3 regions of the Pseudomonas sp. LBUM1676 genome follow, and region 2 is predicted to be linked to each of the others. Evidence: predicted binding sites of a transcription regulator. Region 2 holds the regulator's gene; each other region holds the start of a gene.
What was found. Region 2 encodes sigma-54, which starts transcription at its own class of promoters, with help from an activator protein. Its sites were predicted from a motif close to ANTGGCATNNANNTTGCTNT; they were not measured.

Region 1 (7,005 bases), 560 kb from region 2:
CACGGCGGCATCGCGGCGGCGGCCGGCGGTATGTTTGAGGGCAGTCTCGATCATGATCCGCTCGAAGGCCGGCACCGCGCTGTCGAGCAGGTTCGACTGACCGCGCGCTAATGCCTGATCAGCCCACTGCCGCAGCGCCTGCTCCCAATTGGTCACCGGTGCCGAATCCTGCGGCAGGCTCAGCAGTTCTGGCGGCAGGTCACTGATGTGCACTTCGCGACCCGAAGCCATCACTGTGATCCAGCGGCAAGTGTTCTCCAGCTGACGTACGTTGCCGCCCCACGGCAGGTTTTTCAGGTATTCCTCGGTTTCGCTTTTCAGCAGCTTCGGCTCCACCGCCAGCTCTTGCGCGGCGCGGCTGAGGAAGTGTTTGGCCAGGGTCGGGATGTCTTCGCGACGGTCCGACAACCGGGGGATATGAATGCGGATCACGTTGAGGCGGTGAAACAAGTCTTCGCGGAATTTCCCGGCGTGCACCAGGGTTTCCAGATTCTGGTGAGTCGCGGCAATGATTCGCACATCGACCTTCACTGGCACGTGGCCACCGACGCGGTAGAACTCGCCATCGGCCAGTACGCGCAGCAAACGGGTCTGGGTGTCGGCCGGCATGTCGCCGATTTCATCGAGGAACAGCGTGCCGCCATCAGCCTGTTCGAAGCGCCCGCGCCGCAGGTTGGCCGCGCCGGTGAACGCGCCTTTCTCGTGGCCAAACAGCTCGGATTCCATCAGGTCTTTCGGGATCGCCGCCATGTTCAGCGCAATAAACGGCGAAGCTGCACGCGGGCTGTGACGGTGCAGGGCGTGGGCGACCAGTTCTTTACCGGTACCGGATTCGCCGTTGATCAGCACGGTGATGTTGGAATGGCTCAAGCGCCCGATGGCGCGAAACACTTCCTGCATCGCCGGCGCTTCGCCGATGATTTCTGGCGTACGGGTCAGGGCAACCGGGACTTCCAGGCCTTGCTGTTCCTGGGCGTGCTGGTTGGCGCGCTTGACCAGGGAGACGGCTTCGTCAACGTCGAATGGCTTTGGCAGGTATTCAAACGCTCCGCCCTGATAGGACGCGACAGCGCTGTCCAGGTCGGAGTGCGCAGTCATGATGATCACTGGCAGCCGTGGGTGTTGTTCGCGAATCCGCGCCAGAAGGTCCAGACCGCTGGCGCCCGGCATGCGGATGTCGGAGATGATCACGTCCGGCTGCTGGCGCGCCAGGCGGCTCATCACGCCATCGGCGCTGTCGAAACTCTGCGTGGTCATGCCTTCTTGCTGCAAGGCTTTTTCCAGGACCCAACGGATAGAACGGTCGTCATCGACGATCCACACGGTTTCACTACGGCTCATGTCGATGTGGCTCCTTGTTCCAGTGGCAGAAAGATCGAGAAGGTGGTGTGGCCTGGGTGGCTGTCACATTCGATCAGGCCCTGGTGCTGGCTGATGATGTTCTGGGTAATGGCCAGGCCCAGCCCGGTACCGTCCGGACGGCCGCTGACCATGGGAAAGAAGATGGTTTCCTGAAGCTCTGCAGGTATGCCGGGACCGTTGTCGATGATTTCGATCTTGGTCACCAGGCGATGGCGCACATGGCCGATGGTGAACTGACGCAAGGCGCGGGTGCGCAGGCTGATGCGTCCCAGGCGCAGCTCGTTCTGGGTGCTGATGGCCTGCATCGCGTTGCGCACGATGTTCAGCACGGCCTGGATCATTTGTTCGCGGTCGATCAGCACATCGGGAATGCTCGGATCGTAGTCGCGCACCAAAGTGATGCAGCCCTGGCTTTCGGCCTCGACCAGTTGGCCGACGCGCTCGAGCACTTCATGAATATTGCACATGGCCAGCGATGGCAGTTTGTTCGAACCGAGCATGCGATCGACCAGGTTACGCAGCCGGTCGGCTTCTTCAATAATGACGTTGGTGTAATCGCGCAGGCTTTCTTCCGGCAGCTCGCGGGCAAGCAATTGGGCCGCACCGCGAATCCCGCCCAGCGGGTTCTTGATTTCATGGGCAAGGCCGCGCACCAGCATCTTGCTGGTTTCCTGCTTGGATAACTGCGCCTCCTCCTTGGTAATCCGCAGCAAGCGGTCACGGGGATGGACCTCCAGCAGCAGCATGGTGACGCCGTTGGCCAGGATCGGCGTGACCGCGTAGTCGACGGTGAGGGTTTGGCCGGTGAGGGCGGTGAGCATCGCCTCGCGCTTGGTGAAAGGGTGCGCCTGCTCGACCGCCTGGCGCAGGGAATTGAGCGCTTCGGGGGATTCGGTGAACAACTCGCTGATGAATTGCCCATGGCTGCGCTGGCCGCTGATGGCCAAAAGCATCTCCGCCGCCGGGTTCATGTACTCCAGACGCAGTTCGGCGTCGAGCAGGATGGTAGCGGTGGTCAGGTTATCGAGTAGCAAACGGTGTAGTGCGTCGCTTATGGTCATCAGGACCTCTTTTGGAGCGGAGCGTGCGCAGGAAACAAGCGTTGATACAGGGAAAATGCAAAAACCAAACCAAGGCTCCGAAAAGAAGCGTTTAAGGCCTGAAACAGGCGTTTGACGCTCGTTTGCGTGGCGTTCTGCCAGCTTTCGCGGGTATTTTCGAACCAAAATGGGTTGCGATATGGGTAGAGTGCAACTCGTCGCACCAATATAGTGCGACAAGCGAGGCGAGGTTAGAAGAAAGGCAGGATGGAATTATTCTCTTCTTCCGGTTTGTCTTTGAGTGGACATTCAGGTCGTTGGCCGTAGTCATCCAGCGTGCAAGGCTTGACCTGTCGCTTCTGCGCGAGGGATATGCGCACCATGTGGAACGGTTGATTGGCCGTGCGTTCGACGATTCGGCCCTGTTCGTCGATGATTTCCACGGACAGGTGATGGCTGCCGCGGTCGACGTTGCTCAACGGGAAGACCGGGCTGGTGCCAGGTTCGGCTGTGGGCTGGCCGTCAAGCAACAGGCGCAAGCGATGGCCGCGTTGCAGGCCGGGCTCGCTGGTGACGCTGACGATCAATTCGCCAGCGCTGCTGCGCATGGTCGCGTCAGGCTCCGGTATCAGTACTCTGAGCATGTCGTAGCGAAAGAGGGGTTTGGCTTCGGCTTTTTTCCCGGTCATCGCTGCGGCTGCGCCGGTCGGATGAGCGGACATGCGGTTGCTCGTCGCCAGCGGCACGCGCTTGGCATTGCTGGTGCCTGGCTGATCGGTGAAGACTCGATTGCCCTGGGCGTCGACGTAGGTGAAGACTTCGGCCGACGCGGGCAGGGCGATCAGGCAAGCGATCAACAGCCAGGACTTCACGGTGTATGCACCCGTTGCACGGTGAAGGTCACGGTCGGACTCTGTTGCACGATGTTTTCCCCGGCGATGACCTGTACCGCGAGGCTGTGCGTGCCGCGATCAATGTTGACCAATTGCAGAATCGGCACGTTGCTCGGTTGGCCGTAAGGTTGATCGTCCAGCAGCAGCCTGAACGAATGTGGGCCTTGCAGGCGTGGTTTGATCAGCACGTTGACGGTGAAGGTGCCATTGTTGGCCCGCAGGGCTTCGGTGGTGGGCAGGCCGGTCAATTCCAGCACCTCGTAGGCGCTGCGCGATTGCTCGCGATCGTTGGTGCTGGCAGCTGGCGCGGGTGCGCTCGGCGTCAGGGGCTCGACACTGTTGAGCGGCGGCAACTCGACCGGCTGCGCGTTGGCGCCATCGGGCGGTTGATTGCTGTAGGCGATGTTGCCGTTGGCGTCCGTGTACTTATAGATCTGCGCTGCGGCGGGCAGGGCGATCAGCAGCAGGATGATTGGAAAACCACGACCCATAAAATCGACCAGAAACGAAAGCGTTGGGGTGCAGCATAGGTCAGGGGTGGCGGTTGACCCAAGTTGTTAACATTCGGCGATGATTTATCGCAACCTCCCAAACACCACAAAACTATGTGGGAGCGAGCTTGCTCGCGATGGCGGCGTGGCAGACGACATCAATGTTGGATGATCAACCGTCATCGCGAGCAAGCTCGCTCCCACAGGGGTTTAGTGTCAGCCATTGAATCGCGGGTATAAAAAAGGCCTCCCGAAGGAGGCCTCTTTTTTTCACGCTGCTTGCGCAGGCGCTACCGGATCAGCAGCTGTAGTACAGCTCATATTCCAGTGGGTGTACGAAGGTACGTACCTTGATTTCTTCTTCGCTTTTCAGGGCGATGTAAGCGTCGATGAAGTCGTCGCTGAAAACGCCGCCTTTGGTCAGGAACGCACGACCTTTGTCCAGCTCTTCCAGGGCTTCTTTCAGGCTGCCGCAAACTTGTGGGATCTCTTTGGCCTCTTCAGGCGGCAGGTCGTACAGGTTTTTGTCAGCGGCGTCGCCTGGGTGGATCTTGTTCTGGATGCCGTCCAGGCCAGCCATCAACAGTGCAGCGAAGCCCAGGTACGGGTTGGCTGCCGGATCCGGGAAGCGGGCTTCGATACGGCGAGCGCGAGGGCTGGACACGTAAGGAATACGGATCGAAGCGGAACGGTTGCGAGCCGAGTAGGCCAGCATTACCGGAGCTTCGAAACCTGGGACCAGACGCTTGTAGGAGTTGGTCGACGGGTTGGTGAAGCCGTTCAGCGCCTTACCGTGCTTGATGATGCCGCCGATGAAGTACAGGGCGGTATCGGACAGGCCGGCATAACCTTCGCCAGCGAAGGTGTTCTTGCCATCTTTGGCGATGGACAGGTGAACGTGCATACCCGAGCCGTTGTCGCCGTACAGAGGCTTAGGCATGAAGGTCGCGGTGCGGCCGTATGCATCAGCAACGTTGTGTACGCAGTATTTCAGGGTCTGAACTTCGTCAGCCTTGGCCACCAGGGTGTTGAACTTCACACCGATTTCGTTCTGGCCAGCAGTCGCCACTTCGTGGTGGTGAACTTCGATGACCAGGCCCATCTCTTCCATGGCGTTGCACATGGAGGTACGGATCTCGTGATCGTGGTCGAACGGCGGAACAGGGAAGTAGCCGCCTTTGACGCCTGGACGGTGGCCACGGTTGCCGCCTTCCACGTCCTGGTCGGACATCCACGAACCTTGCTCGGAGTAGATCTTGAACATGGAACCGGAGATGTCGGACTTGAACTTCACTTCGTCGAAGATGAAGAATTCAGGCTCCGGACCTACAAATACGGTGTCGCCGATACCGGTCGACTTCAGGTATTCCTCGGCACGCTTGGCGATCGCACGTGGGTCACGGTCGTAGCCTTGCATGGTCGAAGGCTCGATCACGTCGCAGACCAGGATCAGGGTCGGCTCTTCGGTGAACGGGTCGAGTACGGCAGTGCTGTCGTCCGGCATCAGGATCATGTCGGAGGCTTCGATGCCTTTCCAGCCAGCGATGGAGGAACCGTCGAACATTTTGCCTTCTTCGAAGAAAGCTTCATCCAGCGCGTCGCGAGCCGGCATGGTCACGTGATGCTGAGTGCCTTTGGTGTCTGTGAAGCGCAGATCAATCCACTTGACGTCATGATCTTTGATGAGTTGAACCGACTTCGACATAGTGTCCTCCGGGTGGATTCGGGCTTTGGTAGTGGAAGGCCCTTGGAATGTGGGTGATGCCGGCGCGAATACTCTGCCAAGGCAACCTGCCTCACAAGGGAGCAAATTGCATGCCAGTGCCCCACCATGGGTTTTTTGCCCCAATATCACGCTAATAAAGGCCAAATACGCAGCAAAGGCGAAATTCTCGCCCTGTAATGTGGCGTGCAAATCGACAAATGACCTGTTTTGGTGCGTGCAAAACCTTCTGCACATTAACTGGTTAAACCTTGAGCAATTTCCGCTATAATCCGCGCCCCCCTTTTTCGGCTGGCCCAGCGCGCGCTGTTTTCATGAAACTAATCGTAAAAGTCTTTCCAGAGATCACCATCAAGAGCCGCCCGGTACGGATGCGTTTCATCCGCCAGTTGGCCAAAAACATCCGTACCGTGCTCCGTGACCTGGACCCGGCTGTGGTGGTGAACGGTGTGTGGGACAATCTCGAGCTGGAAACCCGCGTCAGCGAGCCCAAGGCCCTGAAGGAGATGACCGAGCGCCTGAGTTGCATGCCGGGCATCGCGCATTTCCTGCAGGTTGACGAATACCCGCTGGGTGACTTCGACGACATCGTTGCCAAGTGCAAGCAGCACTTCGGCGCAGCGTTGTCCGGAAAGATCTTTTCGGTGCGCTGCAAGCGGGCCGGCAAGCATGAATTCAGCTCGATGGACGTCGAGAAATACGTCGGCAGTCAACTGCGTCGTCAGTGCGGCGCCGCTGGAATCTCGCTGAAAGAGCCGCAAATCGAAGTCCGCATCGAAATTCGCGACAAACGGTTGTTTGTGATCCACAGCCAGCACAACAGCATCGGCGGTTATCCGCTGGGTGCCCTGGAACAGACGCTTGTGCTGATGTCCGGCGGCTTCGATTCCACCGTTGCCGCCTACCAGATCATGCGCCGCGGCCTGATGAGCCATTTCTGCTTCTTCAATCTGGGCGGAAGAGCCCATGAACTGGGCGTCATGGAAGTCGCGCACTTCATCTGGAAGAAGTACGGAAGCTCCCAGCGCGTGTTATTTGTGAGTGTGCCATTCGAGGAAGTACTGGGAGAAATTCTCGGTAAAGTCGATAACAGTCATATGGGTGTGGTTTTGAAGCGTATGATGTTGCGCGCTGCTTCCCGTATTGCCGATCGGCTGGAGATCGAAGCGCTGGTCACCGGCGAAGCGATTTCCCAGGTGTCGAGCCAGACGTTGCCGAACCTGTCCGTGATCGACTGCGTGACCGACAAGCTGGTCTTGCGTCCGCTGATCGCCAGTCACAAGCAGGACATTATCGACCTGGCCAACGAAATCGGCACTGCCGACTTCGCCAAGCACATGCCGGAATATTGCGGGGTCATCTCGGTGAACCCCAAGACCCACGCCAAACGTCCACGCGTGGAGCATGAAGAGAAAGAATTCGACATGGCGGTACTCGAGCGTGCGCTCGAGAACGCCAAACTGGTGCCGATCGATCGCGTGATCGACGAATTGGGC
Region 2 (7,005 bases):
GACCGTGTTCCCTGAGCAGCAATATGCGCAGACCGAGCAACCCGTTAGAATCGACGGCGCTGGTGGCGTGTCGACCGGCAAGGGCATGAAAGCGTATTTGAAAGAAAGCAGGATACACCTGCTATCGAACGTAAGAGGACAGTATGAGGCTCGTTAAAACCCTCCCTATTTTGCTCAGTCTGGGCGCAGCACTGGGAAGCGTGAGCGCCTGGGCTCTGCCGGACGATAGAAATCAGCCTATCCGCATTCAGGCCGACGACGCCCAACTGGACGACAAGCAAGGTATCGCCACCTACAAGGGTGATGTGATCATCACCCAAGGCTCGATGAAGGTCACCGGCAACACCGTGACCATCACCCGCACCGCCGATGGCGACATAGACGTGGTGACCTCGATCGGCAACCTGGCCTACTTCGAGCAGATGCAGACGGCCGGCGATTCCAAGCCGGTTCAGGGTTACGGCGTCACGATCCAGTACCACGCCTCGCAAGACCGCGTCGTGCTGATCGACCGCGCCAAAGTCATCGACAAGGATGGCAACGTCACCCAAGGCGAGAAAATCGTCTACGACACGGTCAAGAAACTGGCTAACGCCGGCCGCGCCACAGGCACCAAAGTCACCGAACAACGTCCGCGCGTCGACATGGTGATCCAGCCGAAGAAGAAATCCGACGAGCAAAAGGCCCCGTAATGGCAACTCTGAAAGCTCAGCATCTGGCCAAGAGCTACAAGAGCCGTCAGGTCGTGCGCGACGTCAGCCTGTCCATCGACAGCGGTCAGATCGTCGGCTTGCTTGGCCCTAACGGCGCCGGCAAAACCACCTGTTTCTACATGATTGTCGGGCTGGTGCAGGCCGATCAGGGTCGTGTACTGATCGACGACCTGGATGTCAGCCACCAGCCGATGCACGGTCGCGCGAAGGCTGGTATCGGCTATTTGCCGCAAGAAGCGTCGATCTTCCGCAAACTCTCGGTGGCCGATAACATCATGGCGATTCTCGAGACCCGCAAGGAACTCGACAAGGCCGGCCGCCGCAAAGAGCTGGAAAGCCTGCTGCAGGAATTCCACATCCACCACATCCGCGACAACCTCGGTATGAGCCTGTCCGGTGGTGAACGCCGCCGGGTGGAAATCGCCCGCGCACTGGCGACCAACCCGAAATTCATCCTCCTCGACGAACCTTTCGCCGGCGTGGACCCGATTTCGGTGGGTGACATCAAACAGATCATCCATCACCTCAAGGCCAAGGGCATCGGTGTGTTGATCACCGACCACAACGTCCGCGAAACCCTGGATATCTGCGAAACCGCGTACATCGTCAACGATGGCCAACTGATCGCCGAAGGCGATTCTGCCACCATCCTGGCCAACGAACTGGTCAAGGAAGTGTATCTGGGCCATGAGTTCCGCCTGTAAGCGCTGAGGTGTCCAGCTTGTCGCTCAAGCGCTTGTCTCGATAAAAAATCAACACTTTTTTATTGTTACAGCGCTCTAGGCAAACGCTAAAGTTTCGGGCATATAATTTGCTTATGTTTGGCGCTTCGGCGCCCTGTAGTGGATGGCGCATGTGCGCCGGCGAATAAGGTGTTAAGCCCCTGCCATGAAACCATCGCTAGTCCTGAGAATGGGCCAGCAGCTGACGATGACACCGCAGCTGCAACAGGCCATCCGCCTGCTCCAATTGTCGACCCTGGACCTGCAACAGGAAATCCAGGAGGCCCTGGAGTCCAATCCGATGCTCGAACGCCAGGAAGAAGGCGACGACTTCGATAATGCCGACCCCTTGGCCGACAAAGCCGAACAGCAACCCAACGCCGACGTTTCGGAACCCTCTTACCAGGAAACCGCCCCGACGGTGGATAACCTCGAGGAAGGCGACTGGAACGAGCGCATTCCCAACGAACTGCCCGTCGATACCGCGTGGGAAGACGTTTACCAGACCAGCGCCAGCAGCCTGCCGAGCAACGATGACGACGAGTGGGATTTCACCACCCGTACATCGGCCGGTGAAAGCCTGCAAAGCCATCTGCTTTGGCAACTGAACCTGGCGCCGATGTCCGACACCGATCGCCTGATCGCCGTGACCCTGATCGATTGCATCAACAATCAGGGCTACCTGGACGAAACCCTCGAGGAAATTCTCGAAGCCTTCGACCCGGAACTGGACATCGAACTCGACGAAATAGAAGCCGTCCTGCATCGCATCCAGCAATTCGAACCGGCCGGCATCGCCGCCCGCAACCTGGGCGAATGCCTGCTCCTGCAATTGCGCCAGTTGCCCGCCAAGACCCCTTGGCTGGCCGAGGCCAAGCGCCTGGTCACCGACTACATCGATCTGCTCGGCAGCCGCGACTACAGCCAGCTGATGCGTCGCATGAAGCTCAAGGAAGATGAGCTGCGCCAGGTGATCGAACTGGTCCAGAGCCTCAACCCGCGTCCTGGCTCGCAGATCGAGTCCAGTGAAGCCGAGTACGTCGTCCCCGATGTCATCGTGCGCAAGGACAACGAGCGCTGGCTGGTGGAGCTCAATCAGGAATCGGTGCCACGGCTGCGGGTCAATGCCCAATACGCCGGCTTCGTGCGCCGTGCCGACACCAGTGCCGACAACACCTTCATGCGCAATCAGTTGCAAGAGGCCCGCTGGTTCATCAAGAGCCTGCAAAGCCGCAACGAAACCCTGATGAAAGTGGCCACCCAGATCGTCGAGCATCAGCGCGGCTTCCTGGAGTACGGCGACGAAGCCATGAAACCGCTGGTGCTGCATGACATCGCTGAAGCGGTGGGTATGCACGAATCGACGATTTCACGAGTGACCACACAGAAATTCATGCATACCCCTCGGGGCATCTATGAGTTGAAATACTTTTTTTCCAGCCACGTCAGCACCTCCGAAGGCGGCGAATGCTCGTCAACGGCGATCCGCGCGATCATCAAAAAACTGGTTGCGGCGGAAAATCAGAAAAAGCCGTTGAGTGACAGCAAGATCGCTGGTTTACTGGAGGCACAAGGCATTCAGGTGGCTCGCCGCACCGTCGCCAAATACCGCGAATCCCTCGGGATCGCGCCTTCGAGCGAACGCAAGCGGTTGATGTAGAGCCACGCCACAGCGTTCCAGTGGTAGATCATCGGGTCTACCGCTTTATGCACTGGCAACGAAGGAGAAGCTGTATGCAAGTCAACATCAGTGGACACCAACTGGAAGTGACCGAACCTCTGCGCACCTACATCGGCGAAAAACTCGACCGATTGGAGAGGCACTTCGACAAGATAACCAACGTGCAAGTCACGATGAACGTCGAAAAGCTGCTGCAGAAAATCGAAGCCACGCTGCATATCCCCGGCGGAGAAGTGGTCGCCAACGCTGAGCATACTGACATGTATGCCGCGATCGACCTGCTGACCGACAAGCTGGATCGCCAACTCAAAAAGCATAAGGAAAAGACCCAGAGCCTCCTCCAGGGCGCAACCGGTCGTTAACACTCCCAACTCATGATCCGACTTGAAACCATCCTGACCCCCGGCCGTTCCCTCGTGAACGTGCCGGGCGGCAGTAAAAAGAAAGCCCTCGAACAAATTGCCAACCTGATCCACCGCGAAGTACCGGATCTGGAGATGCAAGACGTCTTTGAGGCTCTGATTGCCCGTGAAAAACTCGGCTCGACCGGTTTTGGCAACGGCATCGCCATCCCTCACTGTCGCCTCAAGGGCTGCACTACGCCCGTCAGTGCCTTGATGCACTTGGACGCCCCCATCGATTTCGACGCCATCGACGGTGCCCCGGTTGACCTGCTGTTCGTTCTGCTGGTCCCGCAAGCCGCTACCGATGCGCACCTGGAGCTGTTGCGCCAGATCGCCAGCATGCTCGACCGCAAGGAAGTGCGTGAAAAACTGCGCAGCGCCCCGAGCAATGAAGCCTTGTATCAGGTTGTCCTGGACGAGCAAAACGGTCAGTAATCATGCGCTTGATCATCGTCAGTGGCCGCTCAGGCTCAGGTAAAAGTACCGCGCTCGATGTTCTCGAGGACAACGGCTTCTACTGCATCGACAACCTGCCTGCCGGGCTCCTGCCGGAACTCGCCGAGCGCGCGCTGATCCACACCGAGCTGGCCCAGCCGCTGGTTGCCGTGTCCATCGACGCGCGCAACTTGCCGAGTCACCTGTCGCGTTTCCCCGAGCTGTTGGAGGAAGTTCGCAGTCGGCACATCCAGTGCGATGTGCTGTATCTGGACGCCGACGAAGAAACCTTGCTCAAACGTTTCTCGGAAACCCGCCGGCGCCATCCGCTGAGCAATGCCAATCGTTCGCTGGCGGAAGCGATCAGCGACGAGAGCATGCTGCTCGGGCCAATTGCCGACCTCGCCGATCTCAAGGTCAACACCACCAACCTGAACCTGTATCAGCTGCGCGATACCATCAAGTTGCGCCTGCTGAACCAGCCGGAGCCCGGTACCGCGTTTTTGGTGGAGTCCTTCGGATTCAAGCGGGGCATGCCGGTGGACGCCGATCTGGTGTTCGACGTACGCTGCCTGCCGAACCCTTACTGGAAGCCGGAGTTGCGCGAGCAATCCGGTCTCGATAAACCGGTTGCCGATTACCTGGCGTCACAACCGGACGTCGAGGAAATGTTCCAAGACATTAGCACTTACCTGCTCAAGTGGCTGCCCCGCTTTGCGGCCAGCAATCGCGCTTATGTCACTATCGCCATTGGCTGCACCGGCGGACATCACCGCTCCGTCTACCTGACCGAACGTCTGGGTCAGGTCCTGCAAAAAACCCTGAAGAACGTCCAGGTCCGCCACCGCGACCTCAGCTAAAGGATTCACATCGCGATGCCTGCTCTGGAAATCGAAATCATCAACAAGCTGGGCCTGCACGCTCGCGCTTCTGCAAAATTTGTCGGGGTTGCCGGTCAATTCAAGGATTGCTCGATCAGGGTGGGACGTACGCCGGAATCAACGGTCGACGGCAAAAGCATCATGGCCATGATGATGCTGGCTGCGGGCAAGGGCACCAAAATTCATTTGAGCACGCAAGGCGAGCAGGAACAGGAAGCGCTGGATGCGCTGGTGACGTTGATCAACAACTACTTTGACGAAGGCGAATAAAAAGCCTCATTTCAAGCCAGCGCGGTATCCATCACCATCATCAAACAAAACCCGACCAGCAACCCGAGACTGGCCAGCTTGTCATGACCATGGCGACGCGACTCGGGAATGACTTCATGCGTGACCACCAACAGCATGGCCCCAGCCGCCAGTGCCAACCCCAAAGGCAACAGCAGCTCGGCCAGACTGACCAGCCAGGCGCACAACAGCGCGAAGACCGGCTCGACCAACCCTGACGCCGCGCCGATCAGGAATGCCTTGATCCGCGACATCCCTGCCCCGACCAACACCAACGCAATCACCAATCCTTCCGGCACATCCTGCAAGGCAATGCCCATGGCCAGGCTGTCGGCATCCGGCATGCCGCCTCCGGCCGAGACGCCCACCGCCATGCCTTCGGGAATGTTATGGGCAATGATGGCAAACACAAACAGCCAGATCCGTGGCGGAATGACTGGTCGTTCCAGCGTTCCGACGAGCATTTCCGGCGAAGCGCCGGACACCTTTCGATCCACCAGAAACAGCCCGAATGCGCCGAGCAGGATACCGAAGCTGATCAGGCCGCTGGCCGCCCAAGGCGTCAGCCCCAGGTTTTCCGCAGCGGAGATACCCGGGACGATCAGCGAAAACGCCGTCGCCGCGAGCATGACCCCCGCCCCGAAGCCGAGCAAGCTGTCGCTGACTGCCTGGGGCATCCGTCGAATAACCAGCACGGGAACCGCCCCCAAGGCAGTGCCCAAGGCGCATATCGCCCCGCCTTGCAGTGCGCGCGACAGTTTCGGTTCGAGGTCCAGCCACGCCAGCCCATGGGCGACCAACAGCGTCATGCCCGCCAACAGTAACAGCGATCCCAACGCGTAACGAAACATTCGTCCACTTCCGATCGCCAGTGTTTCAGTGCCCATAATCAGCCTTGGATGGTTTTTATAGAAGACTCAAGCCAACGCAGCCTGATAGCGCGCGGTAACTTCAGGCCAATTGATCACGTTGTAGAACGCACTGATGTATTCCGGTCGGCGGTTCTGATACTGCAGGTAATAAGCATGCTCCCAGACATCGAGGCCGAGGATGGGCGTATTACCGCCCATCAACGGACTGTCCTGATTGCCGCTGCTTTCAACGACCAGCGTCTTTTGCGGCGTGACACTGAGCCAGGCCCAACCGCTGCCGAAACGGGTCAGTGCAGCTTTGGTGAACGCCTCTTTGAAACTGTCCAGGCCACCCAGTTGCGCATCGATTGCCTCAGCCAGCGCACCTTCGGGTTTGCCGCCGCCCTGGGGCGCCATCACTTCCCAGAACAGCGAATGGTTGGCATGGCCGCCACCCTGATTGATTACTGCGGCACGGAGTTTTTCCGGTAGCTGCTGAACGCTTGCCACCAGTTTCTCCACCGGCCACTCGGCAAACTCGGTGCCTTCCACCGCGGCATTGAGGTTGTTGATGTAAGTCTGGTGGTGCCTGGTGTAGTGGATCTCCATGGTCTGCGCATCGATGTGCGGTTCCAGGGCATCGTAGGCGTAAGGCAAGGCAGGCAGGGTAAAAGCCATGTTCAATGGACTCCATGATGTAGGGGCGCAGGCGAGGCGGCATCCATGTGCAGCAAACGATGAGTGCGCGGGTACTCGCCGTGTTCGCTGATGAAATTCAGCAATTCAACGTAGGTCTTGCTGCTCTGGCGCAAGGCCGCCTCACGAAGAGCCGGCGCCAGGCGCTGGTCTTGCATGGTCTGCAGCAACCGTTGGTGGATGGCGCACAAATACTCGGCGCTCTCTTCCGGCTGGTTCAGGCGCAGATGCAGGTCTGCCAGGTTGTGGTGGGAAATCACGCAAGCCGCGACCGCTTCATCGGCATCCGCCCAGCGCTCGAACAACACCTGGGCCAGGGCCAATGCCTGCAAGT
Region 3 (7,005 bases), 1.7 Mb from region 2:
AGACCTGATCGGCCATGAATGGGGCCTGAACTACAGGGTTCGTGGTCGTCATGCCGGCCAGGATCCACTGCTGTTTCTCGACCTGCGCAACACCCGCGGCTGGGTCAAGGCGCACAGCGAAAACAAAAGTGTGCTGAACCTGTTTGCCTATACCTGCGGCGTTGGCCTGAGCGCCGCAGCCGGTGGCGCCAGCGAGGTGTGCAACCTGGACTTCGCCGAAGGCAACCTGGCGGTCGGTCGCGAGAACGGTCTGCTCAATCCGCAACTGCCCGCCATGCAGTTCATCCAGTCCGACTACTTCCCGGCCATCCGTCAATTGGCCGGCCTGCCCATCAGCCAGCGCCGCGGACAGAAGCTGCCGAGCTATCCGCGCCTGGAACAGCGTCAGTACGATCTGGTGCTACTGGATCCGCCGGCCTGGGCCAAGAGCGCTTTCGGCACCGTCGACCTGCTGCGCGACTACCAGAGCCTGCTCAAACCGGCGCTGTTGACCACCGCCGATCACGGCGTGCTGATCTGCTGCAACAACCTGGCAAAGGTCAGCATGGACGACTGGCGCGAACAGGTCTTGCGTTGCGCAGAGAAGGCCGGGCGTCCAGTGCGTGAGTGGACAGTGATGAAACCGGGCGGCGATTTTCCGTCCATGGATCAACAGCCGCCGCTGAAAACACTGATCCTGCAGCTCTGAGATTCAGCAACAGCGTAAAACAAATCCTGAAAGCGCACTGACTTCGGAACCAGATTCGCGTGCCATACTCCAAGGCACTCCGATTCAGACAAATGAAGCCACACATGCCCAAAGGATTGATTCGCGCCATTGGCGCTCTGTTGACCGCGCTGGCCCTCTACAGCCTGCTGGGGTTTCTGATTTTGCCGGGTATCGCATTGCGAGTGGCCAACCAGCAACTGGCCAATTACGCGACGACGCCCGCTACGCTGACGCGAATCGAGCTCAACCCGTTCAGCCTCGAGGTCACCCTGTGGGGCCTGGTCATCGGCGAGCCGGGCAAGGAACAGGTCGGCTTCGAGCGGCTGTACGCCAATCTGCAGATCGACAGCGTCTGGACCAAGGCGCTGCACCTGTCCGACATCGAACTGGACAAACCCAAGACCGAAATCCTCTTCGGCAAGGACGGCAAGCTCAATCTGCTGGGGCTGTTCAAACTGCCCGCCAGCGAGCCGACTCCGACCGACCCGAATGCCAAGCCGTTTCCGCTGCGCGTGGATCGGATCAAACTGGCTGGCGGTAATGTGCACTTCCAGGATGCACGCCCCAGCGAACCCATCGAATTCCTCTACGACAAGCTCGATTTCGAACTGAAGAACCTCAGTACCCTGCCTGAAGACAGCGCCGACATGACGCTGGTGGCCATCGGCCCGTCAGGTGGACAGCTCGACTGGACCGGCAACTTCAGCCTGATTCCGCTTGCCTCCGAAGGTAAGCTGAAGATCACCGATGGCAAGATGAAAGCCTTTTGGCCCTATGTGCGTGACGCGGTGCCATTGGTGCTTGAAGACGGCGTCCTCGACCTGAGCACCGACTATAAACTCAACTTGTCCAAGGAAACCGAACTGCTGCTGAGTAACGTCGCAGTCAGTATTGCGCCCTTTGCCGTCAAGGCTCCAGACGGCCGACCGCTGGCAAAACTGCAGCGTCTGGACATCAGCGAAACCACCGTGGACCTGGCCAGGCAGCAAGTGGTGGTCGGCAAGATCCGCAGTCGGAAACTGGAAACCTGGGCCGCCCTTGAAGCCGATGGGCAACTGGACTGGCAGAAACTGTTCGCCAGCCAACCGTCCAAAGAAGCCGTCAAGGCCAAAGCCGAACCGGCCAGCACCCCGGCCGCCGCCGATTCGCCGAAACCCGACCCCGCGCCGCCGAGCAAGCCTTGGCAGGTGCTGCTCAAAGACGTGCAATTGCGCGATTACCAGGTGCATCTGGCCGACCGCAAGGCACAACCGGCCGTGGCCCTGGACGTCGGCCCGCTGAACCTGGACCTGAAGAACTTCGACAGCCTCAATGGCTCGCCCTTCAACCTCAAGCTCGATACCGGCGTGGGCAAGCAAGGCAAGATCATGGCGGACGGCGAAGTCAATCTGGCCCCGGTCAGCGCCAGGTTGAACGTCCAGACCAAGGACATCGACCTGCGGGTCGCGCAATCCTACATCAATCCGTTCATTCGTCTGGAACTGCGCAGCGGCATGCTCGGCAGTGATCTGGCGGTCGACTTGAAGAGCACCGAGCCGCTGGCGTTCAGCGTCACCGGGCGCGCCCAGGTCGATCAGCTGCACACCCTCGACACCCTGAAAACCCGCGACTTCCTCAAGTGGCAGCAGTTGGTGCTCGAAGGCCTGAATTATCAGCACGGCGACAGCCTGTCGATCGACAAGGTCAACCTGTTCCAACCCTATGTGCGCTTCATGATCGCCGACGATCGCACCACCAACATCGATGATCTGCTGATTCCACAACCGGCCGATTCCGGCGCCAAGGCCGCCGCGGCCAAACCCGCGACCAAGGACAAACCACTGGGCATCCACATTGGCGGCATTGCCATCAATGACGGCTCGGCCAACTTCGCCGACTTCAGCCTGACGCCGAACTTCGCCACTGTCGTTCAACAGCTCAACGGCCAGATCGGCACCATCGACAGTCGCCAGGCGAAACCGGCCAGTGTCGACATCAAAGGCAAGGTCGACCGCTATGCGCCGGTTACCATCAAGGGTTCGGTCAACCCGTTCGACCCGATGGCCAGCCTCGATATCGCCACCAGTTTCAAACGGGTGGAACTGACGACCCTGACGCCCTATTCCGGCAAATTCGCCGGCTACCGCATCCGCAAGGGTCGGCTCAATCTCGACCTGCATTACCTGATCACCAAAGGCCAGCTCAAAGCGCAAAACAAAGTGGTGGTCGAACAGCTGCAACTGGGTGAAAAAGTCGACAGCCCGGATGCGGTGAGCCTGCCTCTGAAGCTCGCCATCGCGTTGCTCAAGGATGTCGACGGCAAGATTTCCATCGAGCTGCCGGTGACCGGTGACCTGAACAACCCGCAGTTCAGCATCATGCCGATTGTCTGGCAGACCCTGCGCAATCTGATCGTCAAGGCCGCCGCCGCGCCATTCAAGATGATTGGAGGGCTGGTCAGTGGCGGTGGCTCGCAAGACCTGGGTACCGTGGCCTTTGCCCCGGGCTCTAGCGAACTGAGCAAAGACGCCGAGGCTGCGCTGATCAAGCTGTCCCAGGCACTCAAGGAACGCCCTGCCCTGCGCCTGGAGATCGAAGGCACCGCCGCGCAAAGTAGCGATGGCCCGCTGATTGCCGAACAGCGCCTGGAGCGCGAATACCAGTACAACTACTACAAGATGCTCCAGCGTCGCGGCGACAAGGTACCGGCCCAGGCATCACTGATAGAAGTGCCGGACAGCGAGAAAGGTCCACTGCTGGAAGGTATCTACCGCATACGCTTGAAGACTCAGCCACCGGCCGAATGGAAGGATCTGGGCAAGGAAGAACGCACCGCGAAAATGCGCGACGGTGTGATCCAGTTCTGGAGCTCCAGCGACGTGCTCTTGCGCCAGCTGGGTCAGGATCGCGCCAGCAGCATCAAGGATTACCTGGTGGACAAGACCAGGCTGGAGGATGACCGGGTGTATTTCATCGACACCAGTCTTGGTCAGGCTGAAAGTGATGGCCGGGTTGTCACGCAGATGCACCTGGACGCGGAATGATGAATACACAGTGGCTCGCAGCCGTGGTATTGGCATTGGCCGCCAGCCAGGCATCGGCCGCCGATACCCTGCGCTGCGGCAGTCAGCTGGTCAGCGTCGGGGACAGGTCCAGTGAAGTGCTGCAAAAATGCGGTGAACCGGTCAGCCGGGATTTGCTGGGCTACAAACGTAGCGTGGACCGGCGGGAAGAGTTCCAGGTCGAGGAATGGACCTACGGGCCTAACGGCGGGATGTATCAGTACCTGCGGTTTGAAGGTAATCGGTTGAAGCAGATCACCAGTAAACGCGGTAATTAGGCACGCCATCAATCGTTGTAGGAGCAAGCTTGCTCGCGATGAGGCCGTCACATTCAACATTTGTGTTGTCTGTTACACCGCTATCGCGAGCAAGCTTGCTCCTACAGTTGTTTTGTGGCGCCCACAATAGAACAGGCCCCGGACACGAATGTGCGGGGCCTGTAATGACCACATCCTTGTGGCCTTTCGCATGAACTCTAAAGTTGCGGCAGACGTATGACTCGGCCCGGCTACCGCGCCTTCTCCCGGTTCAGGCGAGAAGTCTTGCCTTACTCGGCTTTGAGGCCGTCAGCGGAGACCGCTTTGACGCCTTTGATTTTCTTGGCGATAGCCACGGCGACGTCTTTCTGAGATTCAGTCACTGCGGTGGTAGACGACAGGGAAACAACACCTTTGTTGGTTTCGACCTTGATGTCAGTACCAGGAATGCCTTTTTCGGTCACCAGGTCTGCTTTGACTTTGGTGGTAATCCAGGTATCGGAAGTGGCTTCTTTGGCTTCGGTGACTTCACCGGCGGCCAGCACCATTGGAGCTTGAGTGGCTTGAGTCTGGGCAAATGCAGCGCTTGCCATGGTCAGGGTCAGCGCGGTAGCAGCAGCGGCAGTGATAGCGAACTTCTTCATACGAGTAACTCCTGTTTTTTCATAAAGTCTGCTGCGTGTCTTGTCAGCAGGGTTACTGGGTATATTGCGAACGCTGTGCCAACTTTGAGACAGCTAATAATTCGTTATAAATCAGATACTTAAGAAACCACCTAATTTTCGGAATCATGCAAAATGCATGACTTCGAAATTATCTACATGCAAGTTGCGGGTTTTACCGTGGGCCTAAGGCCATGAATTGTTGGAGTTTTCTACTTTGCAAAGCATTTCGAGCGTCGAATAAAAAAACCCGCATCGAGAGATGCGGGTTTGGATCAAGCTATACAACAATTATTATCAAACGCCCTTGCAACCTTTAGGCGCGTATTCCTGCGTAACGCCGGTTGCACATGACCAACCAGTTGCTGGATCCCGGCTCAAGGTTATTGTCAGTCCAAGCACAGGCGCTGGGGCATTTTCGATTTTGCAGACGATCGTACCTACCCCTGTAGCTGCCACTCCCGTAACGGTATAAGTGCAGTTACTGGAACTTGCAGCACCGGCGGGTGCGGTGGTAGTGACGGTCGGTGCAGTGCCCTGATTAATCAAATCTTCGTATGGCACCTTCATCGCCGAGATCTCAGCCAGCCCGGCCGTCACCTTCGCTCGCGCCTGATATTTCGAGTAAGCCGGCAACGCAAACGTCGCCAAAATCCCGATGATCGCCACCACGATCAGCAATTCAATAAGCGTAAAACCTTTCTGAGTATTCATAGACAAGCTCCATGCATGAGTCGAAATCTCATGATCTGAATTAGCCACAGCACAGCCCATGCCAAGCCCGTCATCCCCAGTTATCGGGAGGTGAAGGCAACGCAGCGCCGTTTCCTACCCGCAGAATCCGCACTTTCTGACAATTATTGTCACCTCAGCACCCCTGGTTTGGCTCCGTCGCTTGACTAGGCTATAAGTCATGAACTGTCTGCGTCCGGTATCCCCATGAATGACATCGCCCTTAGCGGTCTGGCCAAGCAATTGGTGCTGGCCGAACTGCTCACTGACAAAAGCGCGCAACAGGCGTATCAGCAAGCCCAACGCAACCGGATTTCCCTGGTCAGTTACCTGGTGCAGAACAACCTGGTGAAAAGCCGTCAGGTCGCCGAGATTGCCTCGGAGCACTTCGGCATGGCCTTGCTGGACCTCAATTGCCTGGAAAAGGAAACCCAGCCCAGGGGCCTGGTCAGCGAGAAGCTGGTCCGCCAGCACCACGCCCTGCCACTGTGGCGACGGGGCAACAAACTGTTCGTAGGGATTTCCGATCCGACCAATCACCAGGCCATCAACGACATCCAGTTCAGCACCGGCCTCAGTACCGAAGCGATTCTGGTCGAAGACGAAAAACTCACGGACGCCATCGAAAAATTCTTCGACAGCCACAGTACCGGCCTGGAAGACATGGCCGACGTCGACCTCGATGGCGTGGACATCGAGTCGATCGATGACAACAATCAGGACGCCATCGCCGGGCAGGATGTCGATGACGCGCCCGTGGTGCGCTTCGTTCACAAGATGTTGCTCGATGCGATCAAGAGCGGCTCTTCCGACCTGCATTTCGAGCCCTACGAAAAAACCTATCGCGTGCGGATGCGCACCGACGGCATGCTGCGTGAAGTCGCCAAACCACCGATTCAACTGGCCAACCGCATCGCTTCACGGCTGAAAGTCATGGCCAGCCTCGACATCTCCGAACGACGCCGGCCCCAGGACGGGCGGATCAAGATGCGCCTGTCCAAGAGCAAGTCCATCGACTTCAGGGTCAATACCCTGCCGACCCTGTGGGGCGAGAAAGTGGTGATCCGGATCCTCGATCCGTCCAGCGCGCAGATGGGCATCGATGCCCTGGGCTATGAGGCCGACCAGAAAGCCTTGTACATGGCCGCGCTCAAGCAACCACAGGGGATGATCCTGGTGACCGGCCCCACCGGCTCGGGCAAGACCGTGTCGCTCTATACCGGCCTGAACATTCTCAACACCGTGGATATCAACATCTCCACCGCCGAAGACCCGGTGGAGATCAACATGGAAGGCATCAACCAGGTCAACGTCAATCCCAAGCAGGGCCTGGGCTTTGCCCAGGCGCTGCGCTCGTTTCTGCGTCAGGACCCGGACGTGATCATGGTCGGCGAAATCCGTGACCTCGAAACTGCGGAAATCGCCATCAAGGCCGCCCAAACCGGACACCTGGTGCTGTCGACCCTGCACACCAACAGTGCTGCGGAAACCCTGACCCGTCTGCACAACATGGGTATCCAGGGGTTCAACATTGCCACTTCGGTCAGCCTGATCATCGCCCAGCGCCTGGCGCGCAAATTGTGCAGCCATTGCAAGAAACCCAT

Region 1: a site for sigma-54 is predicted at 5,590-5,609, ahead of glnA (glutamate--ammonia ligase). Genes of this name have one in related genera too.
Region 3: a site for sigma-54 is predicted at 5,430-5,449, ahead of ACA041_RS27645 (pilin). Genes of this name have one in related genera too.

What each region holds. Positions count from the first base shown of each region.
Region 1 is NZ_CP166777.1:311,292-318,296, forward strand. It holds gene ntrC (nitrogen regulation protein NR(I)) at 1-1,341, opposite strand, end outside; gene glnL (nitrogen regulation protein NR(II)) at 1,338-2,423, opposite strand; gene ACA041_RS01500 (DUF4124 domain-containing protein) at 2,654-3,274, opposite strand; gene ACA041_RS01505 (DUF4124 domain-containing protein) at 3,271-3,786, opposite strand; gene glnA (glutamate--ammonia ligase) at 4,085-5,491, opposite strand; gene thiI (tRNA uracil 4-sulfurtransferase ThiI) at 5,824-7,005, shown strand, end outside.
Region 2 is NZ_CP166777.1:874,653-881,657, reverse strand. It holds gene lptC (LPS export ABC transporter periplasmic protein LptC) at 1-157, shown strand, start outside; gene lptA (lipopolysaccharide transport periplasmic protein LptA) at 144-692, shown strand; gene lptB (LPS export ABC transporter ATP-binding protein) at 692-1,417, shown strand; gene ACA041_RS03945 (RNA polymerase factor sigma-54) at 1,602-3,095, shown strand; gene hpf (ribosome hibernation-promoting factor, HPF/YfiA family) at 3,170-3,478, shown strand; gene ptsN (PTS IIA-like nitrogen regulatory protein PtsN) at 3,491-3,955, shown strand; gene rapZ (RNase adapter RapZ) at 3,958-4,815, shown strand; gene ACA041_RS03925 (HPr family phosphocarrier protein) at 4,831-5,106, shown strand; gene ACA041_RS03920 (ZIP family metal transporter) at 5,118-6,011, opposite strand; gene ACA041_RS03915 (superoxide dismutase) at 6,042-6,653, opposite strand; gene ACA041_RS03910 (DUF2753 family protein) at 6,656-7,005, opposite strand, start outside.
Region 3 is NZ_CP166777.1:5,979,562-5,986,566, forward strand. It holds gene ACA041_RS27625 (class I SAM-dependent rRNA methyltransferase) at 1-688, shown strand, start outside; gene ACA041_RS27630 (DUF748 domain-containing protein) at 781-3,732, shown strand; gene ACA041_RS27635 (DUF2845 domain-containing protein) at 3,732-4,028, shown strand; gene ACA041_RS27640 (BON domain-containing protein) at 4,298-4,651, opposite strand; gene ACA041_RS27645 (pilin) at 4,967-5,383, opposite strand; gene pilB (type IV-A pilus assembly ATPase PilB) at 5,609-7,005, shown strand, end outside.